Regions from separate parts of the Subtercola sp. YIM 133946 genome, predicted to be linked through region 2. Evidence: predicted binding sites of a transcription regulator. Region 2 holds the regulator's gene; each other region holds the start of a gene.
What was found. The regulator HrcA, encoded in region 2, represses chaperone genes, less so after heat shock. The targets are predictions, from matches to a motif close to TTNGCACTCGNNNNNNNCGAGTGCNAA.

Region 1 (9,526 bases), on a different contig from region 2:
GAGGTCGAGCGAGCGTTCGATCGATTCGGTCCAGATCGGGTCGGGAACCAGGTCGCTCGACACCACCCCGATCTTCGGCCGAACGAACCGGAAGCCGAGCGTCTTGGCCAGGCGCAGGTCGCGCTGAACCGTGGCGGCGCCCTCGAGGGCGGTCATCGGGCGCGCGTGGCTGCCGCTGGAGTGCAGGCGGGTGTCGATCCACGACCCGTAGTTGGTCGGCTCGAGGCGGTAGTGATCGAGCAGGGCGAACCAGCGGTCGATCCACGCCGTGCTCGGCTCGGGGTAGTTCTCGACGTGGCCCTCGCCGAGAATCTCGACCCCGGTCGCGCCGACGTCGGCGACTGCGGCCAGAGCCGTCTCGAGGTCGAGAACGGTGCCGAAGTCTGACATGAAGCTGTAGAGCGAGACACCGTACTGGAAGGGGGAGCCCCCGCCATCGGGCGAGAGCGTGACGAACCTGGTCACGCGGTACACCGAGGGCTGGTGCTCCTCCGGCACGTACGACATGCGCAGACGCAGTTCGATCGACACCCGGTGGGTGCCCTGGGGCAGCCCGCCCTCGAAGGGCACCGTCACGGTGGCCGCGTTATCGAGCTGCCAGCGAACGCCGTCGCTCTGCCACAGCTGGTCGAGGGTGTAGGTCTGGCCCTCCAGCGTCCAGAGCGGCACCTCGGCCGGAACGTCGACGAGGTCGCCGACCCGAACCGACACCCCGTCGATGAGCGAGGCGGCCATGCCCCGATACGAGGGCATGCGCAGGCGCAGCTGGAATCCGGTGACGTGCTCACCGTCGCGAACGTTGCGGAAGCCGACGGACTGGATGAGGTCTCTTTCGAGAAGCATCGTTGCTCACTCTCGTGTCAGGGTGGGACACTGATGACGTTAGCATGCTTATGTCGCATTTGCACATAAGTCTGCCCAGAAGGTTCTAAAGGAGCGGCCATGACCGAGACGACCTCGCGAGGCATCGAGTGAACCCCCGCCCGTTCGCCGACCTGACGGGCAAGGTCGCCGTCATCACCGGCACGGGCAGCGGCCAGGGCAGAGCGGCCGCCCTGGCATTCGCCCGCGCCGGTGCCACGATAATCGGCTGCGATCTGAACACAGCGGGCGACGCCGAGACGCTCGAGCTGGTTCGCGCCGCCGGCGGAACGATGGTCAGCACGGCGCCCCTCGACCTCGGCGATGAGACTGCTGTCGCAGCGTGGGCGGCCGGCATCGCGGCCGACCATCAGCGCGTCGACATCGTCTACGCCAACGCCGCGGCCACCCGGTTCTCGCCGTTCGAATCGACCACCGCAGACGAGTGGCATTTCGTGCTGCGCAATGAGCTCGATGTCGTCTTCTTTGCGCTCAAGCACACATGGCCGCTCCTGCGGGCAAGCGGCTCCGGTCGCGTCGTGCTCGTGGGGTCGACCGCCGGAATCTCCGGGTCGACCACCAACAGCCGGGTGGCACACACGGTGACGAAGGGCGGCATCGTCGCCCTCACAAAACAGCTCGCCGCCGAGGGCGCTCCCGACGGCATCCGGGTGAACTGCGTGAGCCCCGGCATGATCGCCACGCCGGCGACGGCCAACGATCTGCTCGCGCACGATCATCCGATGGCCTCGATCGCCGAGGCCATTCCGTTGAAACGCATCGGAACACCCGACGATGTCGTGGGGTGTGCGCTGTTCCTCTGCTCAGACGAGGCAGCCTACGTCACAGGCGCGAACCTCGTCGTCGACGGTGGATGGTCGGCGGTACTACCCGGCTGACTCGGCCGCTCGGCCGGCGACGCGCTCGCTCGCGGGCGGGGCGTCGAGCGCGACCGCGAAGGCGGCCCCCGTCTTCTCCTCGAGGTCACCGACGCTCACGCCGGGGGCGACAGAGCGCAGCACGAGGCCGTCGGGTGTCACGTCGAACACGGCCAGGTCGGTGATGATGCGGTGCACCACACCCGCCCCCGTCAGCGGCAGGTCGCACCGCTCAACGACCTTCGGCGTGCCGTCTTTGGCGGTGTGCTCGGTGATCACGATCACCCGTGGTGTGCCGGCCACGAGATCCATCGCCCCGCCCATGCCCTTCACGAGCTTGCCCGGAATGGTCCAGTTCGCCAGGTCACCGTTCGCAGCCACCTGCAGGGCGCCGAGAATCGCGATCTGCACGTGGCCGCCGCGGATCATCGAGAACGAGGTCGCCGAATCGAAGAAGCTGCCGCCCTCGACGAGGGTGACGGTCTGCTTGCCGGCGTTGACGAGGTCGGCGTCTTCGTCACCCTCGAACGGAAATGGGCCCATGCCCAGCAGCCCGTTCTCGCTCTGCAGCGTCACCGAGACGCCGGGCGGCAGATGGTTCGCGACCATCGTCGGAATGCCGATGCCGAGGTTCACGTATTCGCCGTCGCGAAGCTCCTGAGCAGCGATCGCTGCCATCTCGTCTCGTGACCAGGCCATGGTGCTGCCGCCCTTCAGACGCCGGCCGCGGTGCGCGGCCGAACGGTTCGTTGTTCGATCTCCTTGTCGCGCGCGGTCGCCTGAACGAGCCGCTGCACGAAGATTCCCGGGGTGACGATGATGTTCGGGTCGAGCGCCTCGTCGACGACCTGTTCGGCCTCGACGATGGTCACCCGTCCCGCCGTCGCGACGTTCGGGTTGAAGTTGCGGGCCGAATGGCGGTAGATCAGGTTGCCCGAACGGTCGGCGCGGTAGGCGTGCACCAGCGCGACATCGGCGACGATGCCGCGCTCGAGCAGGTAGGTGTGGCCGTCGAACTCGTGCAGCTCTTTGCCGTCGGCCACCGGGGTGCCGACACCGGTCTTCGTGTAGAAGCCCGCGATTCCTGCGCCCCCGGCACGCAGCCGCTCGGCCAGTGTGCCCTGCGGCACGAACTCGACCTCGAGCTCGCCCGAGAGAAACTGCTGCGCGAACAATCTGTTCTCACCGACGTACGACGCCAGCACCTTCGTCACCTGGTGGTTCTCGAGCAGCAGGCCGAGGCCCTTGCCGTCGATGCCCATGTTGTTCGACACGATGGTCAGATCGGATGCTCCGCTGTCGCGCACCGCCTCGATCAGGTCGAACGGGTTGCCGCTCAACCCGAACCCACCGACCGCGATCGTCATTCCGTCGCCGATCACGTCTCGCAGAGCATCCGCTGCGCTGCTGTAGACCTGGGTCATCTGCCCTCCTTCATTGCACACGGAGCCGCCCACAACGTGGTCGCAGCGCCGCGCTGCCGACGGTACGGGCATCCATTGCCCGGGTCAACGGCCGCCCGTAGAGTGGTTGGAATGTGGGCAACCCAGAACGTCGTGTCTACATTGTGGACATACGGAGGGCTCGGATGACCGAGGTGAAGGGCGCACAGGTCGTCGGCCGCGTCGGCCTCATCGTGCGGGCCGTCAGCGCCGACGCCAAGACCGGCATCACGACCGCCGAGGTGGCCCGCCGCACTGGCATCACCCGGCCGACCACCCACCGGCTGCTCACCTCGCTCGCCGCCGAAGGTTTTCTCGACCACGACAACCGCACGGCGAGGTGGTACCTCGGGCCCGAGCTCTACCTGCTCGGCGCCCTCGCCGCCGAGCGCTACGACATCGCCGACGTCGCTCGGGAGAGCGTCGAACTGCTCGCCCGTGAGACCGGCGAGAGCGCGTTTCTCTCTGCCCGCCGCGGCGACGAGACCGTCTGTCTGCTGCGCGAGGAGGGCAGCTTTCCGGTGCGGTCGTTCGTGCTCTACGAGGGGGTTCGGTTTCCGCTCGGCGTCGCGTCGGCCGGAATCGCCATCCTCGCCTTTCTCAGCGATCCCGAGGTCGACGAGTACCTCACGCGCGAGCCACTCGCCGACCGGTGGGGCGAAGAGCACTCCGCCGACAGCCTGCGCAGGCGCATCGCCGAGACCCGGGCCCTCGGCTACGCCGTGAATCCGGGCCTCATCGTCGAGGGCAGCTGGGGCATGGGCGCCGCCGTCTTCGACACGCACGGCAAGCCGGCCTGGGCGCTCAGTCTCACCGGCATCGAGTCACGGTTCAGCGCCCGCCGCCGGCCCGAACTCGGCCGCCTGCTGCTCGAACAGGCCCACCGCGTCACGAGGCGCCTGCACGACCTGCCCGGATGACGGTCCGCGGTGGCGGGTGGCGGAGTGCGGGGCTGCGCGGCGGGGCTACGCGTGGCGGGCTGCGGGCTGCGGGCTGCGGGCTGCGGGGCATCATCGGATGCCCCCACCCAGCGGGGGCATCCGGTCGCTGGTGTTCTAGCTGTCGAGTGTCGCAGGGTCGCGGTGGGTGAGCCAGCTGTTGATGCGGTGGAAGTCGGGGGTGAAACCATTGGCCACGCCCCAGAGCACAGCCTGGATGCGATTGCTGACGCCGATCTTGCGGTAGATGGTGCGCACATGGGTCTTGAGCGTGTTCGGGCTCAGGTAGGTCAGCGCGGCGACCTCCTCATTCGTCTTGCCCTGGGTGATCAGGGCGAGGATCTCTGACTCGCGGTCGCTCAGTCCTTCACGGCGACCCGGCCAGTCCAGCCCGGATGACACACCCGACCTCTTGGGGATGGCGCTGACCACCCGCTGACCCGCATGCACCGCTTCCAGCGCCGCGACGAGCTCCCGTGCCGGCAGGGCCTTCGAGAGGTAGCCGTGCACGCCCAGGCGCTGGGCGCTCTCGATCAGTTCGGGCTGGAAACTCCAGGTGTAGACGACCACTCGCCTGGCCAGCGGGTTGCTGACGAGCTCGCCGATGTCACGATGGTCTGACTCCGGCTGGGCGAACGTGTCGTACAGAACGATGTCGACGCTCTCGGTCAGCGGCTTGTTGGCGTCGATCTCGGTGACGACGATTCTCTTCCGGTAGTGGTCGAACATGTGCGCCAGGCCCGTGAGCACGATGTCGTAGTCGTCGACGAGCGCGACGGTGATGGGTTTGCTCACAGTCTCAGACATGCCGCCTACCGTAGCCGAATTCAGGGAGGTGAGATTCACGCTCAGGGGTGATTCGGCGCTGAACTGTTTCAGGTTGAGTAATGGTGGTTTGTAGCGCGTCGCAGAATGGGAGCAGAGTGTGGGAACCCTGATTTACGGTTCACCGGGAGCTGAGATCGAGTTCGACGACCGCGCCCTGATGCATCTCCGCAGCGTTGTCATCGCGAAGCTCCGCCGGGAGGAGAAGTTCACCTTCACCTGGGACGACACGCTCACCGGCACGACCAAGACGCTGTGGTGTCACCCGGCGATCCCGATGCAGTTCGTCGTCGCGGCGGGCGAGGACCTCCCGCTGAATCGCGCCTGGCTGCAGGAGCTGACCCTCTCGGCCAACAGCGGACCAGGGCTCCGTTTGGTGCCGGAGCCCGACAGCGCTCCCCCAGAGTCCCGCCACCCCGCGCGGGCTCAGTAGACGGATGCGACTACGCCTAGGCGACGGTCACTGTGGCGGGCGCCGGCGAGCGTTCTTGAGTGCGTAGAGCTGCCGGTCGGCCCGGTCGCGAAGTGAGTGCGGCGTGTCACCGGGTGACGCTTGCGCGAGCCTGAAAGACCACCCGGTGCCGAACTGGTCGCGAAACCGGTCGATCGATGAGGTCGCGTCGTCAGCCGTGGTGTCGGGCATCACGATGAGGAATTCGTCGCCTCCGATGCGGGCGACGGTGTCGAGGCGCCGAGTGGTCTCCTGTAGTCCGCGAGCGAAGTCGATGAGAAGCTGGTCGCCGGCCGCGTGACCCTGCGTGTCATTCGTGTGTTTGAAGTCGTCGAGGTCGAAGATCGCGATCGTCATCGGCAGACCCGATCGTGACGCGCGGTCGAGTTCGAGACCGATGCGTTCGTCGAGTCCTGACCGATTCAGCACCCCGGTCAGCGGGTCTGTCTTGACCTCGCCATCCAGTTTCGACTTCAGGTACGACGCAGCTTCGAGACAGAAGACCGAGGCGAGGGCCAGATTGATCCAGGTGATGAACACGTGCTCGATCGGGTTGACGAACAGCGACGTCGCCGAACAGATGAACGCGCCCGCGATGACGGCCCGGGCCACGCGTCGCCGGTAGAACCAGCCGAGGTACGTGGCGAGCATCGGGTACAACACCACATTGTTGATCGATGCGACAGGCGCTGTCGACACCGCCAGCTGCAGGGACGTGACGAGAAAGAACACGATCGTGCCGGCGAGCCCCACGCCTCGCGTGAACCGTGCGCCGCGAAGAATCGGAGTTCCTGCCAGAATCAGGGTGAGCCCGATCCAGCACCACGTCCAGACGCTGCCGAACGGATTACCCGTCGACGTGAAGACGTCGACCAACCCACTCGCCGCTATCACCAGGCCCGCCGCAGACGTGACCCAGGAGAACGCAGGAATCCCGGCCGGAATCAGCGCGCCTCGCCACCTAGCCATTCGGTATCTCCCCCCACACGTCAATTATCGTGCAGGGCGCCCCACTCGCCGGCCCGACTGTGCCGCATCCACCGTCTGCGCCCGCGAGACAGAGCCTCGCCGGCTCACCGTCAGCGCCGTTGCGGTCGACCGGGTCGCCACTCCTCGCGCCCCTCGGGCGTCAGGTCGAGGGAGCCCCACAGCGTCCACAGCAAGTCGAGATGCCGATCATCCTGACCGGCACTGCTGGGTGGTTTCTGGGCCGTGTAGAAGTGCCGGATGCTCCCCTCCCGTCGGGTGAAGACCGTCATCAACGAGCTCAACTCTCCCGAGCTCGAGATCCCTCCGCTGTCGCGTGAATAACTGCCGTCGGGGTCGGCGAGCAGGCGCACATTCCGCCACCCGCGACTGCGCCCGTACGCGCGGAGCGGCGCCAGGGGCGACGGCGCGACGATCGCAAAACCGACGCGTTCGGCCAGATCGGCGGCGGCACCGTCGAATCCGTCGATAAGAGACGTGCACATTCGACACGGCTGCTGCGTGCTGCCGTCGAACATGAAGTTGTACAGCATGACCGTCGAGTGTTCACCGAAGAGGTCGCTCAGTCGAACGACCGTCGAACGGTCGGAGGCGTCGATATCGCTCGGCCCCTCGAGAAACTCGTAATCGTCGACCACGCTGCCGGGCGGCAGCGCCCGACGCTGCTCGGCCACTGCCTCGATGGCCCTGGTGAGCTCGTGCTCCGCTTCTCTGAGCTGGTCGCGCGCGACCGCGTACCCCTCGTCTGCCTGTGGCCACCGCGGCCCGCTCATCTCCATGAACCCAATCTCGCAGCACAGAGCTGAAGATCCAAGCCTGGATATTGGCACTCTCGGGTGTGGAGTGCTAACATTTTTCCCACGAAGTTGAGTCACACCGACTCATACACACAAGAAAGGGGAATCCTCATTATGGCAATGTCTTTCGATCCTTTCAGCGAGCTCGACCGTCTCACCGGCAACCTGCTCCAGTTCCGGCCGGGCCCGAAGTTCATGCCCGTCGACCTGTATCGCGAAGGTGACCAGTACATTCTGAACGCCGACCTGCCCGGCGTCGACCCGGGATCGGTCGACGTCGATGTCGACGGTCAGCTGCTCACCATCCGCGCGCAGCGCACCGCCGCCGCGCACGAGGGCGCGAAGTGGTTGACGCAGGAGCGGCCCAACGGTACCTACCTCCGCCAGTTCAGCCTCGGCGAGGGCGTCGCGTCAGAGAAGATCTCGGCGACGTACGACAACGGCGTGCTGTCGGTCGTGATCCCGGTCAGCGAGAAGGCGAAGCCACGCAAGATCGAGATCAACGCGGCGCAGACGCCCGACGATCAGAAGACGATCACCGTCTGACAGACCGGTGCGGGGCGGCGCCTGAGCGACCCCTCACCCGCCCCGCACCCAGCATTCATGGTTGGAGGTGTTCTGCTGTGTACAACGCCACTTCCGTCAGGGAAGAGCCGGTCGATGAGCGGTTCCTCGACGTCATTCTCGGCGACCAGGATCTAGCCGACCTCGCCTTCTGGATGATCATCCAGAGCGAGTGGCCCCCAGTAGTGAAAACCGGCTGCACAGACGACTGCCGTCCCGCCGCGTGGAGCGCGCCCGAGACCACTCGCGAGCATCCTCGCGCGGAGCACGTCACCGAGATCGCGCCGTGGATGCGATCGCCTCCGTCAGCGGCGGGAGCCCGGTAGACACGAGGGCGCGGGAGCACTCATCTGAGCGAGTGTTCCCGCGCCAATGTGTGCGTCTGGGTCACCGGCGCACTCGCCGAACGGAACGATGCTCGACCGCCAACACGCTCACGCATCCCACGATCAGCACCAGGAGCGCGAGACTGATGGGGCCGGTGCCCAGACCGAGGCCGCCGCGTGCGGGCGGCACGGCCATCCAGTCGGCGAACGACGCACCCAACGGCCGGGTCACCACGTAGGCGAACCAGAATGCGGCGACAGCATTCATTCGAAAGGCGAGGTACGCCACAGCGGGTACGGCGATGATGACGGCGAACAGGATGCCCGACCCGAGGTAGCCCAGGTCGAAGACCGTCGCGGTGAGGTCGCCCGCGGCCGTGCCCAGGGCGAACGTGGCCAGAACCGCAGCCCAATAGAAGGCCTCGCGGCGCCGCGTCGTGATGCTGTGGATCGACAGGGTGCCCTCGCTGAGACGCCACACCACGAAGACCACCGCGAGCACGACCGCGAAGACCACCGTCGAGACGGCGTACGGGATGCCGAGCCCGACATGGGCGACGTCGGCCGCCATCGTGCCGAAGACGCTGACCAGCACCACGGTCATCCAGTAGATCCAGGGTGAGTACGCCGTCGCGCGAAACTGAACGACGAGCGCGATGACGAGCGCGATGCCGGTGAGGGGAATCACGACGACCGGATCGAACGTCACCGCGAAGAAGTCTGACGTCGTCTCTCCCATGCCCGTCGTCAGCACTTTCGTCACCCAGAACAGTACCGAGACCTCCGGAACCTTCGACGCGCGGGTGGCCGCGACCAGCCTGCTCACCACTCGGCGCCTCTCGTTTGTTGCGGCGCGATGAACACCAGCGCCACGCAGGTGATCAGCGCCAGGGCGAGGTGCATGAGAACGAGAATGAACACCCCTGCGGCCGGCTGACCCGTGTAGAGGATCCAGGCGTCGGGAGCGAAGCCGACGACCGTGACGATGACCGCCAACCAGACGTAGAGACGACGGGCACGGGTGCTCACGAGTGTGACGAGCGGCCAGGCCAGGGATGCGAGCACGACACCGATGATGGTGAGCTTGCCGTAATCGGAGAAGGCGTAGTGCTCATACCCCTTCGTCGCTGGGTAGAGCAGCACGCCCAGACCCACGAGGCCGGCGCACGCCAGCAGTGATGCCGCGACGGCGACGACGGTCGCGACGACGAAACGCAGAAGTCGCGGCTGACTGCGGCCGAGCGGCAGATCGATGCAGAAGGCGTCGAGAAGTCGGCGACCGGGTCGCGGCAGAGGGCGGTCGCGCGAACCTGTCATCTCTGCTCGTCTCTGCCTGCGGCACGTCAAGGATGCCCGAACGGGCGCCTCACGCCACGCTACGGTCAACGCCGCCCGGCGGCATCGGTCGCGCGGGTGATCTTCGCGTCATCACGGAGGATGACACGACACGGATGCCC
Region 2 (9,526 bases):
GACCTGGTGGTGGCGAGCATCCCGGCACCGAAGGGCGACATCGACGCCCCTGCCCGCGCCATGATCTTCGATTCGGTGTACGACGCCTACCGCGGTGTCGTCACGTATGTGCGCATGATCGACGGCAAGCTCACGCCGCGCGAGAAGATCATGATGATGAGCACCAAGTCGACCCACGAGGTGCTCGAGATCGGCGTCAGCTCGCCCGAACCGACGCCGTCGAAGGGGCTCGCAGTCGGTGAGGTCGGCTACCTCATCACGGGCGTCAAAGACGTGAGGCTCAGCAAGGTGGGCGACACCGTCACCACGTTCAGCAAGCCCGCCACCGTCGCTCTGAAGGGCTACAGCGAGCCCAAGCCGATGGTGTTCTCCGGCCTCTACCCGATCGACGGCAGCGATTACCCGAACCTGCGCGAGGCCCTCGACAAGCTCAAGCTGTCGGATGCCGCACTCGTCTACGAGCCTGAGACCTCCGTTGCTCTCGGCTTCGGTTTTCGCTGCGGTTTTCTCGGCCTGCTGCACCTCGAGATCATCACCGAACGCCTCGAACGCGAGTTCGGCCTCGACCTCATCGCCACCGCGCCGAGCGTGATCTACGAGGTGACCACCGACGACAAGAAGAGCGTCACGGTCACCAACCCGAGCGAGTTTCCCGGCGGAAAGATCGCCAGTGTCAGCGAGCCGATGGTGAAGGCGTCGATCCTCGCGCCCAAAGACTACGTCGGCACCATCATGGAGCTCTGCCAGGGCCGCCGCGGCACCCTCGACGGCATGGAGTACGTGGGCACCGACCGCGTCGAGCTGCACTACAGGATGCCGCTGGGCGAGATCGTCTTCGATTTCTTCGACCACCTGAAGAGCCGCACGCAGGGCTACGCCAGCCTCGACTACGAGCCCATCGGCGAGCAGGTTGCCGACCTGGTCAAGGTCGACATTCTGCTGCAGGGTGAGGCCGTCGACGCGTTCAGCGCCATCGTGCACCGCGAGAAGGCCTACGCCTACGGCGTGCTGATGACCGAGCGGCTGAAGAAGCTCATTCCGCGCCAGCAGTTCGAGGTGCCCATCCAGGCCGCCATCGGCGCGCGCATCATCGCTCGCGAGTCGATCAGCGCCATGCGCAAAGACGTTCTGGCCAAGTGCTACGGCGGTGACATCACCCGCAAGCGCAAACTGCTCGAGAAGCAGAAGGAGGGCAAGAAGCGCATGAAGATGGTGGGCCGCGTCGAGGTCCCGCAGGAGGCGTTCATCGCCGCCCTGAGCGGCGACACCGAGAGCAAGAAAGACAAGTAGCCCCTCGTCAGCCGGCGGCGCACCCGCCGATCGTCACCGGCAGGGTACCGTCGTACTGACCGTCGGGCGGCGTGACCCTGAAGTTGGCCGACCAGGCGATCTGCCACACGCTCGGGGCGATCGCACTGGAGGGGGCGACGGGATACTCGGCGGTGTTTCCGTTCATGATGATCGTCGCGTGCCCTGAGTCGTCGGCAGCGCCGCGGCCGTCGAAGCTGTAGCCGGTTCCACCGTCGGTCTGCACACCGCGCAGCTCCACCCACTCGCCCGGCAGCAGTCCGGAGAATGTCACCGGCAGGCCGGCCTGCCCCGCAACCAGCTGCTCGGGCTCGACGCAGGCCTGCACGTCGGCCGTGACGTCGTCGATGGGCAGGAACGCGATCGACAGCGGCTCGCTCAGCGCCACGGGTTCGGCGATTCCGGTCGTCGAGCCGTCTGAGGGCGACTCCGGTGCCGGGCCGTCGCCGGCGTCGACCCTGAGGTAGCTGCCCAAGAGAAAGCCGCTCTCGCCGCTGTGTGTGAAGTTCTGCGGAAAGGTGTCGGGCGTGAAGGTGATCGACGCTCTGCCCGAGCCGTCTGTGGTCAGCGGTGCGGGCGAGCTGAGCACAGGGAAGTACCCGTCGGGAGTCGACGACTCACCTCTATACCGCGACTCGATCGACACCGCGTACCGCGTGTTCGGAGCAAGCCCCGACACATCCGCCGTCACCCCGGAGCCCCAGCTCGGCGCGGTGAACGTCTGCGGCGAGGTGGTGACGGCAGGAACAGACGGTGCCGGCGGCGCCGACGATGCGGGCGCGGTCGGTGTCGAACTCGGGGAAGGGGTGTCGCTGGGGGTCGCGGTCGCGATCGGAGCGCCCACGTTCCACAGCGAGGTACCCAGCCCGAGCGCCAGCGCGGTGCCGGCCGTGCCCACGCCGAGCAGCACGAGAACCACCACGACCGCGGCCCGCAGCCCGACCCGGCGGCGAGGCACGTCTGTCGGGCGGGGCACCGCCGTCGTCGCCGGCCCGGGTGCGGTTGCCGATCCCGCCGACCCCGCCGTCGTCGCCGGCCGGGCGGCAGCCTCGGTCGCCGGCCCCGGCAGTAGCGCCGCGTCCTGCGGCGTGACGATCGCTTCGGCCATCACGGCATCGGTGATGCGGCCGATGATCCTATCGAAGTCGTCGCCGGTGGGAGGGTCAGTTCTCATTCTCGGTCACCGCCTTTCGCAGCCGGGTGCGCGATCGTGCCACCCGTTGTCGCACGGCTCCGACGCTGATGCCGGTCGCCTGCGCGGCCTCGGCGTAGCTGCGGCCCTCAATCAGGCACAGCTCGCAGATGCGCCGGTCGAGGGGCGAGAGGGCCTCCATCTCGGCCATCACCCACCTCAGCCGGTCGCGTGATTCGTCGTCGCTCTCTGGCGCGGCGATCTCATCGGGCAGCGGGCCGGCCGCGTGCCGCAGCCTCGACCGGTTGAGGTTCAGCGCCGTGTTGCGGCACGTGACGAGCAGCCAGGGCAACAGCGAACGGTCGGCCAGAACGATCGTGGCGGCTTTGCGCCAGCAGGTCACGAAGGTGTCTTGCACGACCTCCTCGACATCGGTTGCGTTCGCCACCAGAGCCCAGGCGTAGCGCGTGACGGCGGGGGCGTGCCGCCGCAGAATGGCGCGCAGGGCCTCGGCGTCGCCGCCGGCAGACAGCGCCAACAACTCGGCGTCTGGCGAATCGACTGCAGTCATGTGCACCCCCTCACCTTCGTAATGTCTGCAGACCGCAGACAATCACATCACCGACGAACATTCGCTCAAGACGGCCGGTGCGCCATCGGCGGCGCCGTCGTCGATAATGGAACGATGGCAGGCGAACAGATTCGAACGCGCGAGACGCACAGCGGCCAGGCGCTGACGTACGCGGCGATCGGCGCGAGCCAGGCCGACGACCTGATGTACTACCCGCCGAAGGGCTTCCGTCCGTTCGAGGCTACCGTGCGGCTCGGCTCGGGCGTCGAACGGTTCGATTCGGCCGCCGAAGCCGTGCTCACCTGGGGAATCCAGCGCGGCAGCGGCCTGGCCGTCGAGAACATCGAGCTGCCGCCGTCGAGCGAGTCCGACTACGCCGGGCTGGTCTACGACGTCGACGGCAACCCGGTCGGCCCGCGCGAGTTCGACGAGGGGCACGTCTACACCGAAGACGGCACTCCTCACGTGGCGCCGGGGGTCACCGCCGAGCTCGTGGTGCACGTCGTCGGGGTGCGGTTCGTCGCCCCGGTGCGCGTGGTCTCGGTGACCAGCGACGAGCACCGCGTGGGTTTCGCCTACGGCACCCTGCCCGGGCATCCCGAGATCGGCGAAGAGAGCTTCATGGTCGAACATCGGCCCGACGACTCGGTGTGGGTGACCATCCGCAGCTTCTCGAAGCCGAGCACGTGGTACTACCGCCTGGCCGGCCCCCTCGTGCGCTGGCAGCAACGCAAGACCACCAAGCTCTACCTGCGTGCGCTGCTTCCCGCCCGTGCCTGACGCGGCGACCGCTGTGCCGCGTCGAATGGATGCCCGGGGCCGTCGCCGTGGGTAGCGCCCTGCCGCTCGGCGACCCCGCCCCGCCCGACGGTCTGCTGCCGGCCGGTACGGCCGAGCTCTCGCACGGGCATCCGTTCGGCGTGTACCTGCACGTTCCGTTCTGCCGGGTGCGTTGCGGATACTGCGACTTCAACACCTACACCTCGACCGAGCTGCGTGGCGCGAAACAGCTCGACTACGCGGGCCAGGCCATCCGCGAGGTCGGCTTCGCCGCGGGCGTGCTCGAAGGGTCAGGCGTCGATGCGCGCCCCGTCTCGACCGTGTTCTTCGGCGGCGGAACCCCCACCCTGCTGCCCGCCCACCAGCTCGTCTCGATGCTGCACGCGGTCGCCGACACCTGGGGCCTGGCCCCTGGGGCCGAGGTCACCACCGAGGCGAACCCCGACTCGGTCGACGCCCGGTATCTCGCCGACCTCGCCGCCGCCGGGTTCACCCGTGTCAGCTTCGGCATGCAGTCGGCCGTGCCGCGCGTGCTGCAGACCCTCGACCGCACCCACGACCCCGAGCGGGTGCCGCAGGTCGTCGGCTGGGCGCGGGATGCCGGGCTGCAGGTCAGCGTCGATCTCATCTACGGCACCCCGGGCGAGAGCCTCGACGACTGGAGCCGCTCGGTCGACGCCGCCATCGCCATGCAGCCCGACCATCTCTCTGCCTACGCGCTGATCGTCGAAGAGGGCACCAAACTCGCCCGCCAGATCAGGTCGGGCGTCTACCCCGAACCCGACGACGACCTCGAGGCCGACATGTACGAGCTGGTGGATGCCCGCCTCGGGGCCGCGGGCTACGAGTGGTATGAGGTGAGCAACTGGTCGCGCGCCTCGGCGGCACCGATCCCGCGCGTGGCCGCCCCGCCCGCCGACGCGCTCACCGGCCCGGCCACCCCCGCGACGGAGTACCGTTCGCGCCACAACCTCGCCTACTGGCAGGGCCACGACTGGTGGGGCGTCGGCCCCGGCGCCCACAGCCACGTGGGCGGAACCCGCTGGTGGAACGTGAAGCACCCGGCCGCCTACGCCGACCGCATCTTCGCCGGAGTGTCGCCGGCTGCGGGCCGCGAGACGCCCGACGCCGGCTCGCGCGAGATCGAGCGGGTTCTGCTGCTGGCGCGCATCCGTTCGGGGTTGCCGATCGCCTCGCTCGGGCCCGAGGCGAGCCGCGAGGTCGCCGGCCTGATCGCCGACGGCCTGGTGAACGCGAAAGCCGCCTTCGCCGGGTCGATTGAACTGACCCTGCGAGGGCGGCTTCTGGCCGATGCGGTGGTGCGTCGCCTCACCTGAGTGCGGCGACGCGGCCCGGGCGTCGCGCGGTGGCGCCGCCGGGCATCCGCAGCGCTACTTGATGAACTGGATCGTGCACCACTTCGGGTAGTAGTACAGCTCGCCCTTGTTGGCGGCGATGGCGGCGATGATGCTGAAGACCAGCACGATGATTCCCGCGGCGATGATGATGAAGATGCCGATGATGAGGAACGTCAGAATGCTGCCCACGACGTAGGCGATGAGCATCGTGAGCTGGAAGTTCAGCGCCGTCTTGGTGTGTTCGAGAATGAACTCGCCGCGGTCTTTCAGCACGAGGTAGCCGATCAGCGCCGGCAGGAAGCCGAAGATGATGCCGCCGACGTGGATGAGCGTGGCCCAGAGCCGCTGGTCTGAGGGGCTCATGGGCGGCTGGGCCGCGTAGCCGCCGACGGGCGGAGGGCCTGCGGGCGGGGGCCCCTGGGGTGGCACCGGTGGCCCGACGGGCGGCTGCCCGGGCGGGGGCGGAGGCGGGGTGGGAGGTACGTTCGTCATGTCAGTGCCTTTCGATTACTTGATCCACCGGTAGTTGAACGGATAGCGATAGGTGCCGCCGCCATTGACCCGTACTCCACCGATGATGGCGAACACGAGATTGACAATCAAGACCGCGACCCACACGAGCGTCAGCAGCAGGCCGAGAACGAACCCCAGAATCGGGATCACGCCGAGGATGGCCGAGAGGATGTTGACGATGACGATCACGCCGGTGACGTTGATCGTCCAGTTCAGGGCCTCCTTGCTCTCCTGGTTCACCAGCGGCCCGCGGTCTTTGAACACGAGGTAGATGATGAGGGCCGGAACGAGCAGGATGATGTTGCCGAAGTGGGCCAGACTCGCCCAGAGCTTGTCGTCGGCGGCCGAGAGGGGCGCGCCCGCGGCCGGCGCAGGGCCGGGCTGGTAGGGCGGCGGTTCGTTGGGGTCAGACATGGTCACAAGATAATGCCGACCTGTGACCTGAGGCAATGATATTTGCTCAGCGTGTCGGATACTCGGCGAAAGTCGTACGCCGTGGTGGCCGATATATAATTGGCACTCTGAACACTGGAGTGCTAAGCACCGGCACGAGGAAGGCAGGCAACGGCAGTGGTCTCTGAACGCAGCCTCGAAGTGCTTCGCGTGATCGTGCACGACTATGTGGCCTCCCGCGAGCCCGTCGGCTCGAAGTCGATCGTCGACAGGCACTCCTTCGGGGTGTCGGCCGCCACGATTCGCAACGACATGGCCCTGCTCGAAGAAGAAGAGTTGATCGTGGCCCCGCACACCTCGTCGGGCCGCATTCCCACCGACAAGGGCTACCGCCTCTTCGTCGACCACCTGGCCGACCTGAAACCGCTGTCGCCCGCCCAGCGGCAGGCCATCGAGACCTTTCTCGGCTCTTCGGTCGACCTCGACGACGTGCTCGCCCGCACTGTTCGGCTGCTCTCGCAGCTCACCCAGCAGGTCGCGCTGGTGCAGTACCCCTCGCTGTCGCAGGCGAAGGTGCGCCACATCGAACTCGTCGCACTGACCTCCACCCGCCTGCTGACCGTGGTGATCACCGACACCGGCCACGTCGAACAGCGCATCGTCGAGCTTCCGGTTGCTGCCGACGACGACTTCCTCGCGGATGTGCGGGCGCGCGTCAATGCGTCGGTCTCCGGCCTGGGGCTCGACGAGGCGGCCGCGAGGCTCGCCGTCTTCACCGAGCAGTTCGTGGCCGATCGCCGGGTATCCGTCGCCGTCATCGCGGCCACCCTGGCCGAGCAGGTCACCGCCAACCGGCAGGAGAAGCTCATCATCGCGGGGGCCGCAAACCTCGTGCGCACTGAGGGCGACTTCGCCGGCAGCATCCTTCCGGTGCTCGAGGCGGTCGAAGAGCAGGTTGTTCTGCTGCGGCTGTTCAGCGAGATGCAGGCCGACGAGCACGGCATCTCGATCAGCATCGGCCGTGAGAACGCTCCGTTCGGCCTCGCCGAGACCTCGGTGCTGGCCAGCGGTTACAGCTCGGCGGGCGGCGCGGTCGCCCGGCTCGGCGTGCTCGGCCCCACCCGCATGGACTACTCCAGCAACATCGCGGCCGTTCGCGCGGTCGCCCGCTATCTCTCGAAGAGCCTCGGCGAATCGTGATCATCTCGTGGTCGAAACAGCAGCGGTGATCCGCTTTCGGCCCGGCAACCCACCCAAACGCAAAGGAGAGGCCCTTCGTGGCTGACCACTACGACGTACTCGGTGTCGAACGCGACGCGAGTGCTGATGAAATCAAGAAGGCGTACCGTCGCCTCGCGCGCGAGCTGCACCCCGACGTGAACTCGAGCCCGGATGCCGAAGAGCGCTTCAAGGCGGTGACGCACGCCTATGACGTGCTGAGCGACCCCGGGCAGCGCCAGAGCTACGATCGCGGCCCGCAGGCCGGTTTCGGGGGCGGTGGCGCAGGCGCCCAGGGATTCGGCGGCTTCGGCGACATCTTCGAGACGTTCTTCGGCGGCCAGCAGGGCGGCCAGCGCGGCCCGCGCTCGCGTGCCGAACGCGGGCAGGACGCCCTGCTGCGCGTCGAGGTCGACCTCGGCGAGGTCATCTTCGGCACCCACCGCGACCTCGAGGTCGACACAGCGGTCATCTGCGAGACCTGCCACGGCTCGTGCGCGCAGCCGGGCACCTCTGAGGTCACCTGCGACATCTGCCACGGCACCGGCCAGATCTCGCGCACCGTGCGCTCGCTGCTCGGCAATGTGATGACCAGCTCGCCGTGCGGCACCTGCCGCGGCTTCGGCACGATCATCCCCGCGCCCTGCGTCACCTGCCAGGGCCAGGGTCGCGTCCGCGCGCGACGCATCATTCCCGTCGACATCCCCGCCGGCGTCGACACCGGCCTGCGCCTGCAGATGCCCGGCCAGGGCGAGGTCGGCCCCGCGGGCGGCCCGCAGGGCGACCTCTACCTCGAGGTGAAGGTGCGGCACCACGACGTGTTCAGCCGCAACGGCGACGACATCCTCTGCACCCTCGAGGTGCAGATGTGGGACGCGGTGCTCGGCACCACGACCACCGTCAACGCGCTCGACGGCGACGTCGAGATCGAGCTGAAGGCGGGCATCCAGAGCTCTGAGGTGGTCACGGTCAAGTCGCGCGGTGTGACCAAGCTGCGCGGCGGCGGCCGGGGCGACCTGAAGATCGGCATCCAGGTGGTGACGCCGACGAAGCTCGACCACAAGCAGAAAGAGCTGGTCAAGCAGCTGGCAGCCGCCCACAAGTACCCGGCCCCGTCGCTCGGGCAGTTCCAGCAGGGGCTGTTCTCGAAGCTGCGCGACCGTTTTCTGAACTGATGGCCTCGCTGTACCTGCGCGAAGACCTGCGCGACATTCCGCACGACGTCTCTGACGTCGTCTCGCTGCACGGCGACGAGCAGAAGCACGCCGTGAAGGTGAACCGGCTGCGCGTCGGCGAGGAGACCTCCATCGGCGACGGCCGCGGGCTGATGGTCACCGGGCCCGTCATCGCGGTCTCGAGCACCGTGCTGAGCATCGCGGTGACGCACGTGCTCGACGTTCCGGTGCCCGAGCTCTCGATCTGGCTCGTGCAGGCGCTCGCCAAGGGCGACCGCGACGAACTGGCCATCCAGGCGGCCACCGAGCTCGGCATCGACGGCGTGGTGCCCTGGGCGGCCGAACGGTCGGTGTCGCGCTGGGTGGGCGACAAGGTCGCGAAGGGCATCGACCGCTGGCGCAGTGTCGTGCGCGAGGCGACGAAACAGTCGATCCGTGCGTGGGTGCCCGAGGTGAGCGGGCTGCACACGACGAAAGAGCTCGTCGCCCTCGCCGAGCGCACCCGGGTGCTCATTCTCGAGCCCACCGCCGAGCATCCGATCAGCTCTGTCGACCTCGCCGCCGTCGCGCAGAGCGACATCGCGGGGGAGGGCGTCGCCCAGAACCCCGACAGCACCCTGCCCGACCTCGTGCTGGTCGTGGGCCCCGAGGGCGGCATCGCCGAACGTGAGCTCGACGACCTGACGAAGGCCGGCGCCACCGCCGTGCGGCTCGGGCCCGGCATCCTGCGCACCTCGTCGGCGGGGCCCGCGGGGCTCGCCGCGCTGAACGTGCTGCTGGGCCGGTGGTGACGACCGGGCGGTCTGTCAGCTGCTCACCTTAAGATGGACGACATGCCAGCTTCAACCGAGCCCTCCATCTTCAGCCGCATCGTCGCGCGTCAGATTCCGGCGACCATCGTGGCCGAGACCGAGCGCGTGATCGCGTTCGCCGACGTGGCACCCAAGGCGCCGGTGCACCTGCTGGTGGTGCCGAAGACCGAACAGTATGCGAACGTCGTCGAGCTGGCCGCGGGCGACCCCGGGCTGCTCGCCGAGGTGGTCGCCATAGCGAACGATGTCGCCGCCGAACACGCGGG
Region 3 (9,526 bases), on a different contig from region 2:
CGGCTGCGGGCCGCGTCGCTGCCCGAAGAGCGCGATCCATCATCACAGTAAACTGAACCGCGTGTCAGACCATTCCATCATTTCGAAGTCGTGGAGCGAACTCACGACCGACGAGCTGTACGCGTTCCTGCGTCTGCGCACGAACGTGTTCTTCGTCGAGCAGAAGGTCGACGAAGAAGAGCTGGATGACCGCGACCGCGAACCGACCACGAAGCACTTCTGGCTGGCCGACGGCGAGCGCACCATCGCCTACCTCCGTGTGATCGAAGACGCCACCGCCGAGCACCGCGACGCCCGGCACCTCATCGGCCGGGTCGTCGTAGCGCCCCAGCACCGGGGCCAGGGCCTCGCCCAGCGGCTCATCACCCGGGTACTCGAGCAGTACGGGCAGCTGCCGATGCTGCTGCACTCGCAGTCGTACATCGTTCCCCTGTATGCCGGGTTCGGGTTCGAGGCGTTCGGTGACGAGTACGAGGAGGCGGGCATCCTGCACACCTCGATGTACCGCTCACCCACAGCCGACACAGCCGTGGCGCACACCTGACGCCAAGGCGCCCCGCCCTACAATGAGGCGAAAGAGGCGTAGCGAAGGGTGGAGACGTGGCCGATGCGCAGCACCGACCGGTCGACCCTTCGGCAGAAGTCGTGGCACAGCTGTCCGAGCGCGACGTTCGCATTCTCGAATTCGAACGCGCGTGGTGGCAGCATGCCGGGTTGAAAGAACAGGCCGTACGCCAGGAGTTCGGACTCTCGGCTGCGCGGTACCACCAGATTCTGAACCGGCTCATCGACGACCCTGCGGCGCTCGCCCGTGAACCCATGCTCATCAAACGACTCAGGCGGCTGAGAGACACCCGGCTGGCGGCCCGCGCCGCCCGGCTGCTGCCGCGTGGCGAGTAGCGAACCAGAACGGCCTGCACGTACCTATGGCAACTGAACCACGAGACTCTTTCGACCGCGTGCCGACAGACGTCGCCCGTCGCGGGGCGCACCGCGGGCCGAAGCGGCGCGGCAGGGGATGGATCGTCTTCGCCTGGGCCGCGCTGGCCACCGGCGTGCTCGTCGGCCTCGGTGTCGTCGGGCTGTTCGCCGTGAACAACGGCAACCAGTTCACCGGCGTCTTCTCGGGCACCGGGTCGAGCGCGGCGGCCGACACGGCCACCCCGACCCCCACGGTCCAGCCGACCACGAACCCGGCCGCGAACGTCACCATTCTGAACGGAACCACCACCGAGGGTCTCGCCACCCGTGCCGCCGACCAGGCGACGACCGCCGGATGGACGGTGGGAGCTGAGGCGAACGCAAGCAGCCAAGACGTGGCCACGTCGACGGTGTACTACTCCGACCCGGCGAACGAGGGCGAGGCCAAGGGGCTGGCCGCGACGCTCGGCGGTATCGCTGTGGCCGTCTCCGACCAGTTTCCCGGCGCAGACCTCACGGCCGTGCTCGGAACCGACTACGTCGACCCCGCCGCCGGCTGATCACTGGCTTGTATTTCCAGCTTGTTTAATTCTTGTTGAATTGTGGTCACGCGCCCCTGATTTTCGTTACCGCACCGTTTTACTAGAAAAACGGACCACTTCAGTCGAAGTGGTGGGCAAGTAACACAGCAACTGGGAGTAACAATGGCGAACGGAACCGTGAAGTGGTTCAACGCTGAAAAGGGCTACGGCTTCATCACCGTCGAGGGTGGCGGACAAGACGTCTTCGTGCACTACTCGGCCATCGACATGGGCGGCTACAAAGTTCTCGAAGAAGGCCAGCAGGTCATCTTCGAGGTCGGTGCCGGCTCGAAGGGCCCGCAGGCGGAGTCTGTTCGCCTGGCATAACCCGTCCACTGGTTGAGTAGCGGCGAAGCCGCGTATCGAAACCTGCGTCCCCCTGGGCGTCACTTGCACTCTCACCATGTGAGTGCCAGTATTGGTCTTAGCACTCGTAGTACCTGAGTGCTAAACCTTTATGAATCTTTCATGACGCCCGGGAGGGACGAGAAACACACATGGCAAAGATTATTGCTTTCGACGAAGAGGCACGACGCGGCCTCGAACGTGGACTCAACATTTTGGCCGACGCGGTCAAGGTGACGCTCGGCCCGCGCGGTCGTAACGTCGTACTGGAGAAGAAGTGGGGCGCGCCCACCATCACGAACGATGGTGTGTCGATCGCCAAGGAGATCGAGCTCGACGACCCGTACGAGAAGATCGGTGCCGAGCTCGTCAAAGAGGTCGCCAAGAAGACCGATGACGTCGCCGGTGACGGAACGACCACCGCGACCGTTCTCGCCCAGGCCCTGGTTCGCGAAGGCCTGCGCAACGTCGCAGCCGGCGCCGACCCGATCAGCCTGAAGAAAGGCATCGAGAAGGCTGTTGCGGCCGTCATCGCCGAGCTCGTCGCGAACGCGAAAGAGATTGAGACGAAAGAGGAGATCGCTGCCACCGCATCGATCTCTGCCGGTGACACCGAGATCGGCGCCCTGATCGCCGAGGCCATCGACAAGGTCGGTAAAGAGGGTGTCGTCACCGTCGAGGAGTCGAACACGTTCGGCACCGAGCTCGAGCTGACCGAGGGCATGCGCTTCGACAAGGGCTACCTGTCGCAGTACTTCGTCACCGACCCCGACCGTCAAGAGGCCGTCTTCGAAGACCCCTACATCTTGATCGTCAACTCGAAGGTGTCGCAGATCAAAGACCTGCTGCCCATCGTCGACAAGGTCATCCAGGCCAACAAGCAGCTGCTGATCATCGCTGAAGACGTCGATGGCGAAGCACTCGCCACGCTCGTCGTCAACAAGATCCGCGGCATCTTCAAGTCGGTGGCCGTCAAGGCTCCCGGCTTCGGCGACCGCCGCAAGGCGCAGCTGCAAGACATCGCCATTCTCACCGGCGGCCAGGTCATCTCTGAAGAGGTCGGCCTCAAGCTCGAGAATGTCACGCTCGACCTTCTGGGCCGTGCACGCAAGGTCGTCATCACCAAAGATGAGACCACCATCGTCGAGGGTGCCGGCGACGCCGAGCTCATCGCCGGTCGCGTGCAGCAGATCCGCAACGAGATCGAGAACACCGACAGCGACTATGACCGTGAAAAGCTCCAGGAGCGTCTCGCGAAGCTGGCCGGTGGCGTCGCCGTCATCAAGGCCGGCGCTGCGACCGAGGTCGAGCTCAAGGAGCGCAAGCACCGCATCGAAGACGCCGTTCGCAACGCGAAGGCCGCCGTCGAAGAGGGCATCGTCGCCGGTGGTGGCGTCGCACTCATCCAGGCCGGCAAGACCGCGTTCGAGAAGCTCGAGCTCACGGGTGACGAGGCGACTGGCGCGAACATCGTCAAGGTCGCCATCGACGCCCCGCTCAAGCAGATCGCCGTCAACGCGGGCCTCGAGCCCGGTGTCGTCGCCGAGAAGGTGCGCAACCTGCCCACCGGTCACGGCCTCAACGCCGCGACCGGCGAGTACGTCGACATGCTGGCTGCCGGAATCAACGACCCGGTGAAGGTGACGCGCTCCGCTCTGCAGAACGCCGCATCGATCGCCGGTCTGTTCCTGACGACCGAGGTCGTCGTGGCCGACAAGCCCGAGCGCAACCCGGTTCCCGCCGGTGACCCCACGGGTGGCATGGACTTCTAGTCCGTCGAACCGATTCACGAGAACGGGCCGACTCCTTCGGGAGCCGGCCCGTTTTTTTGTGTCTTGCGCGGCACGAGAGGGGCGCGCTATGGTTGACAACCGCGACCAGTTGGCCGCGACACGACTTCGAATCGAAAGGGGAGGTGAACCAGGATGATGATCTTCACAACAGAGGCAGCAGGCGGCCCAGCAGCGTTTACGAGCGCAGCAGCAGCGCTTTCAGGCGCAGTGCCCGTCACGTCGCACGCAGTGCGTGCAGTACGCCCATCCATCCCGGCGCTTCCCCCAGCGGCATAACCGCAGCCCAGCTGTCTCGCCCGAAGCGCCTCCGTTCCACTCTCTCGGAGGAAGTCTCTCGTGTTCCGTGTATCCCAGCGCACCGACGATCTGTCGTTGTTGCGCTTCTCAACCCGTGATCCGCTTGTCTGGATCACACCCGACCAGTTCGGCCGGGGCCTCGCCTCAGGCAGCCTGCGTCGCGAATGGACGTGGCTCGCGTTCGTCGACGACAGACCGGTGGCCCGCGCCGTGTGGTGGGGCCCTGTCGGCTCGGTGCACCCCGTCGAGCTGCGCTGCCTCATCGTGCGGCCGTCGATATCGCATCCCGAACTCTGGGGTGCGGCGATCATCCGGTCGGCGCATCGCGCGTTCGCCGAGGCGGGCGCCCTGTTCGCTCCCGAGTTCGTCGTCACCGTCGAGCCCGGCGAGCAGAGCGACCTGCAGGTTCGGCAGGCGATCGGCTGGCGCCGGCAGGCGGCGGTGCAGGCGGGCGTGACGCTCGTGCTGCGCAGCGACGAGGTCGCCGAGCCGGCGCCCGCCGCCGCAACCGTCACCGTGCGGTGACCGGCCGTCGGCGCTTGTCAGGTCGAGGCCGGGGCGGCGAGCGGCAGGGTCACCCTGAAGGTGGCCCCGCCGCCCGTCGTCTCGACGGCCTCGACCGTGCCCTTGTGGGCCTGGATGATCGACGACACGATCGCGAGCCCCAGCCCACTGCCGCCCGTCTCACGGGTGCGTGACGAGTCGGCACGCCAGAAGCGCTGGAAGATCTTCTCGCGAATCTGCGGCGGGATGCCCTCGCCGTGGTCGATCACGTCGAGCACCGCCACCTGCCGGGCCTCGTCGACCTGCACAGACACCTCGATGGGGCTGTCGTTCGGCGTGAAACGCAGGGCGTTGCCGATGAGGTTGGCCACCACCTGCCTGATCTTGTTCTCATCGGCCATCACGACGGGTGCGACGCCGTCGCGGTCGTCGGAGTCGAGGCTGGCCAGATCGAGGTCGGCCGGGGTGATCTCGGCGAGGGCCGCCTCGTCGCCCGCCTGGGCGTCGCCAGAACCGACGGCGGTGAGCGTTCCGGTGGCGGTGGTCGCCCCCGGGGCGCGCGGCCGGCGGCGCAGTCGAGCCAGGGTCGCGCCCGCAAAACCGATCGGGCCCGTCACATTGCCTGCCGCCGCCCTGTCGTCTGCGGCGGGCACACCGGCGACGTCGGTGGTGGCGAGCAGCAGTTGCGCCGCCTCCGGCCCCAGCGCGGCGTCGGCCGCGGGCGCGAAGCTCACGGGCTGCGACGAACGGGGCAGGATGATCGACACCACTCGCTCGGGGCTCGAGGCCCGGGCATCCAGAGCCGCGTCGACCGCAATCGGCACGAGATCGATGCGGGTGAGGTTGAGCGGTTTCGTCTCGTCGAGCCGGGCCAGTTCGAGCAGGTCTTCGACGAGCGCCCCCATGCGGATCGCCTCCTTCTCGATGCGGTCCATGGCCTTCGCCACCTCTTCGGGCGTCTGCAGGGCCCCCATGCGGTAGAGCTCCGCATAACCGCGAACCGACACCAGGGGCGTGCGCAGCTCGTGGCTCGCGTCGCCGACGAACCGCCGCATCTGGTCGATGGTCTTGGCGCGGTCGGTGAAGGCGCTGTCGATTCTGCTCAGCATGGTGTTGAGCGACCGGTTGAGCCGCCCGACCTCGGTGTTCGGGGTGCCGTCGGCCATGCGCTGACTGAAGTCGCCGTTGGCGATCTCGGCGGCGGTCTTCTCCACCGCGCGCAGCGGCGCGAACGTGCTCGTCACGAGCAGCCGGGTGAGCATGGCGCCCAGGATGACCACGCCGATGCTGAAGGCCAGAAAGATCGAGAGGTAGGTCGTCGTGATGCGGTCGGTGTTCTCGAGCGACGAGGCGATGACGAGGGTGCCGGTGGAGTTGTCGGCGAAGTAGATGGTACGCACCGCCGCGTGCCACTCGCCCTTGTTCGCCGACGAGAGGGCGTAGATCGGCTTCTTCGCCACCACCGCGTCTGACGGGGTGAGCGGCAGGCCGGTGAGAACGGGCTGGTCGTCGACCGCCCGCGTGCCCCAGTTGCTCGCGGCGAGGGTACCGTCAGAGCTCAGCAGCCCGACGAAGTACTCCTGTGGAGCACTCGTCACATCGCTCAGGGCGAAGGTGGTGTGTGTGGCGTTCGGTCCCATGAACGACGAGTACGAGTCGTCGTACGCCGTCGACAGCGACGAATCGACCTGGTTCAGCAGGTACGACCGCAGCACGGTCATGGTGCCGACCCCCGCCACCACGAGCCCCAGCGTGAGCAGCAGAACCGTCACACCGGTGATCTTGGTGCGCAGTGAGATCGAGTTCCAGAACGTGGAGGGAGTGACGGCCATGAGTGTCTACCAGAGTACGCGGTGCGAGCTGAGCCCCCGCTGGTTGAGTGGCGCGGAGCGCGTATCGAAACCCGGGATGAGCGGGTGGGCGGTGAGGTTTCGACACGGTGCGCTTCGCGCACCTACTCGACCGGCGCGGGCCTGACGCCTTACGCCTTGCTGACCTTCAGCATGTAGCCGAAGCCGCGCTTGGTCTGAATGAGCGACTCGTCGCTGTACTGGTCGAGCTTGCGGCGCAGGTACGAGATGTACGATTCGACGATGCCGGCGTCGCCGTTGAAGTCGTACTCCCACACGTGGTCGAGAATCTGCGCCTTCGAGAGCACCCGGTTGGGATTCAGCATCAGGTAGCGCAGCAGCTTGAACTCGGTGGGGCTGAGCTCGATGGCGGTGTCGGCCACGAAGACCTCGTGCGTGTCCTGGTCCATGGTGAGCTCGCCGGCGCGGATGATGGCGTCTTCGTCGGCCTGCATCGTGCGGCGCAGGATGGCCTTGATGCGGGCGACGATCTCGTCGAGGCTGAACGGCTTGGTGACGTAGTCGTCGCCGCCCACGGTGAGGCCGGTGATCTTGTCTTCGGTGTCGTCTTTCGCGGTGAGAAAGAGAATGGGAGCGGTGTACCCCGCGGCCCGCAGGCGTTTGGTGACGCCGAAGCCGTTCATGTCGGGCAGCATCACATCGAGGATGATGAGGTCGGGTTCTTCTTCGAGCACGGCAGAGATGGTCTGCGCCCCGTTGCTCACGGCTCGCACGGCGAAGCCGGCGAAGCGCAGGCTGGTGGTGAGCAGGTCGCGGATGTTGGGCTCGTCGTCGACGATGAGAATGCGAGGTCCGGTCATGCTCTCATTATCTGCAGGTTTGCTGAACGCGCCCTGAGAGTTGCGTCAACCCGTGTTGGCGGGTGGTTTCGATACGCGGGGCTGCGCCCCGCTACTCAACCGGCGTGCGCCCGCTGGTTGAGTAGCAGCGCAGCTGCGTATCGAAACCCGACCGACCGTATCGAAACCAGCCGTCAGGCCGCCAGCGCCTGAGCGTCGAGAATGGTGTAGCTGTAGCCCTGCTCGGCCAGAAAACGCTGCCGGTTCTGCGCGAAGTCCTGGTCGACGGTGTCGCGCGCGACCAGCGTGTAGAAGTTCGCCGAGAGCCCCGACTCCTTGGGGCGCAGCAGCCGGCCGAGGCGCTGGGCCTCCTCCTGGCGCGAGCCGAACGACCCGGAGACTTGGATGGCCACCGTCGCCTCGGGCAGGTCGACCGAGAAGTTCGCCACCTTGCTGACCACGAGAATCGGCTCGTCGCCGTCACGGAAGGCCTGGTACAGGCGCTCACGCTCGGCGATCGGGGTCGAGCCGGTGAGCTCGGGCACGCCCAGCTCGTCGGCCAGGGCATCCAGCTGGTCGAGGTACTGCCCGATGACCAGGATGCGCTCGCCGGCGTGCTTGGCGATGAGTTCTTTGACCACGTCGAGTTTCGCCGGGGCGGTGGCGGCGAGGCGGTAGCGTTCGTCATCGCTCGCCGCGGCGTAGACCAGCCGGTCGCTCTGCGGCAGGTCGATGCGCACCTCGAAGCACTCGGCGGGCGAGATGAAGCCCTGCGCCTCGATCTCCTTCCAGGGTGCGTCGAACCGCTTCGGCCCGATCAGGCTGAACACGTCGCCCTCGCGGCCGTCTTCGCGCACCAGGGTCGCGGTCAGGCCGAGGCGCCGCCGGGCCTGCAGATCGGCGGTGAGCTTGAACACGGGCGCGGGCAGCAGGTGCACCTCGTCGTAGACGACGAGACCCCAGTCGAGCGCATCGAGCAGTTCGAGGTGGGCGAACACCCCGCCGCGTTTGGCCGTCAGAATCTGGTAGGTCGCGATGGTGACGGGCTTCACCTCTTTGACCTGGCCCGAGTACTCGCCGATCTCGTCTTCGGTGAGCGACGTGCGCTTCAGCAGCTCCGACCGCCACTGCCGGGCCGACACGGTGTTGGTGACCAGGATGAGCGTGTTGGTCTTCGCGGTGGCCATCGCCCCCGCTCCCACCAGCGTCTTGCCCGCGCCGCAGGGCAGCACCACGACGCCCGAGCCGCGCTCGAAGAAGTTGTCGATGGCCTTCTGCTGGTAGTCGCGCAACTGCCAGCCGTCTTCGAACAGCGTGATCTCGTGCGGGGTGCCGGGGGTGTAGCCCGCGTGGTCTTCTGCCGGCCAGCCGAGCTTCACCAGTTCCTGCTTCAGCTGGCCCCTGGCCCACTGCTCGATCTCGTAGGTCTGATCGTCGATGCGCGAGGGCAGCAGGGGAGCGATGCGCTTGCCCTTGACGATCTCGGCGAGCACCGCGGCATCCGTCGCCCGCAGCGTGAGCACGCCGTCGGGCCGGCGCTCGATGACGAGGCGGCCGTAGCGCCCCACCGTCTCTGTGATGTCGATCGACACCGACTGCGGAATGGCGAACTTCGAGTAGCGCTCGAGCGTGCCGAGGATCTCGTCGGTGGTGTGGCCGGCGGCCCGCGCGTTCCAGAGCCCGAGCCGTGTGATGCGGTAGGTGTGGATGTGCTCAGGCGCGCGCTCGAGCTCGGCGAACACCGCCAGCTCGTGCCGAGCGTTGTCGGCGTCGGGGTGAGCCACTTCGAGCAGTACGGTGCGGTCGCTTTGAACGATCAGGGGGCCATCGGGCATAACTGTCGAGTTTACCGGGCCGAGCCGGGTGCTCTGCCTGCCGGGCCCGATCGCGGCCGCGGTCGCAGCCGCAGCCGCAGCGTTGGCCGCAGTCGTGGTCGCAGCGTGCGGTCAGGCGACGGGGCTGACCGCCGCTACGACCTTCGTGATGCTCGCGAGCGGCACGGTACGCTCGACACCGGCCTTCTGGTCGGTGCCACGCATGCGGCCGCTCGCCACCGAGGTCGGTACCATCGCCAGCGCGACCTCAGACCCGTTCGGCAGCCGCACGGTCACGAGCACGCTCGTCTTGTTCTTCACGGCGGCATCGAGCTGGCGCACCAGCCAGGCTTCGGCCGTGTCGGTACCGCCCTGAACTCCGCTGCCGCGCAGCCGGTTGATCAGCTCGTCGACCGACCGCGTCGGCTGAGCGCTCGACGCGGTGGATGGCTGGCTGCGTGTCAGCGACTGGGGGTGCCCGCTGTCGCTCTCGGCGATGACGGGGTAGCGGGCGTCGACGAGCATCCAGTACACCGCATCGAGGCCGAACCGGCTCACCAGCCGGTTGCCGTTCACGAACACCAACCCGAGCGAACCGAGCCGCTGGTCGACCGCGATCGT

Region 1: a site for HrcA is predicted at 7,206-7,232, ahead of V3W46_RS14395 (Hsp20/alpha crystallin family protein). Genes of this name have one in related genera too.
Region 3: a site for HrcA is predicted at 1,927-1,953, ahead of groL (chaperonin GroEL). Genes of this name have one in related genera too.

The regions. Positions count from the first base shown of each region.
Region 1 covers NZ_JAZHPE010000045.1:71,189-80,714, reverse strand. The annotation lists gene V3W46_RS14440 (C-glycoside deglycosidase beta subunit domain-containing protein) at 1-843, opposite strand, end outside; gene V3W46_RS14435 (SDR family NAD(P)-dependent oxidoreductase) at 972-1,760, shown strand; gene V3W46_RS14430 (CoA transferase subunit B) at 1,749-2,438, opposite strand; gene V3W46_RS14425 (CoA transferase subunit A) at 2,453-3,163, opposite strand; gene V3W46_RS14420 (IclR family transcriptional regulator) at 3,328-4,101, shown strand; gene V3W46_RS14415 (response regulator transcription factor) at 4,237-4,926, opposite strand; gene V3W46_RS14410 (DUF7882 family protein) at 5,045-5,377, shown strand; gene V3W46_RS14405 (GGDEF domain-containing protein) at 5,405-6,364, opposite strand; gene V3W46_RS14400 (DUF899 family protein) at 6,475-7,161, opposite strand; gene V3W46_RS14395 (Hsp20/alpha crystallin family protein) at 7,294-7,725, shown strand; gene V3W46_RS14390 (hypothetical protein) at 7,803-8,069, shown strand; gene V3W46_RS14385 (COG4705 family protein) at 8,131-8,895, opposite strand; gene V3W46_RS14380 (DUF6069 family protein) at 8,892-9,386, opposite strand.
Region 2 covers NZ_JAZHPE010000015.1:43,863-53,388, reverse strand. The annotation lists gene lepA (translation elongation factor 4) at 1-1,290, shown strand, start outside; gene V3W46_RS04835 (hypothetical protein) at 1,298-2,482, opposite strand; gene V3W46_RS04830 (RNA polymerase sigma factor) at 2,472-3,011, opposite strand; gene V3W46_RS04825 (DUF1990 family protein) at 3,126-3,791, shown strand; gene V3W46_RS04820 (coproporphyrinogen-III oxidase family protein) at 3,839-5,128, shown strand; gene V3W46_RS04815 (DUF4870 domain-containing protein) at 5,183-5,641, opposite strand; gene V3W46_RS04810 (DUF4870 domain-containing protein) at 5,657-6,076, opposite strand; gene hrcA (heat-inducible transcriptional repressor HrcA) at 6,233-7,255, shown strand; gene dnaJ (molecular chaperone DnaJ) at 7,333-8,448, shown strand; gene V3W46_RS04795 (16S rRNA (uracil(1498)-N(3))-methyltransferase) at 8,448-9,239, shown strand; gene V3W46_RS04790 (HIT domain-containing protein) at 9,282-9,526, shown strand, end outside.
Region 3 covers NZ_JAZHPE010000016.1:154,108-163,633, reverse strand. The annotation lists gene V3W46_RS05985 (GNAT family N-acetyltransferase) at 62-544, shown strand; gene V3W46_RS05980 (DUF3263 domain-containing protein) at 646-900, shown strand; gene V3W46_RS05975 (LytR C-terminal domain-containing protein) at 960-1,481, shown strand; gene V3W46_RS05970 (cold-shock protein) at 1,626-1,829, shown strand; gene groL (chaperonin GroEL) at 2,000-3,619, shown strand; gene V3W46_RS05960 (hypothetical protein) at 3,977-4,462, shown strand; gene V3W46_RS05955 (sensor histidine kinase) at 4,480-6,273, opposite strand; gene V3W46_RS05950 (response regulator transcription factor) at 6,423-7,112, opposite strand; gene V3W46_RS05945 (DNA repair helicase XPB) at 7,286-8,926, opposite strand; gene V3W46_RS05940 (helicase-associated domain-containing protein) at 9,038-9,526, opposite strand, start outside.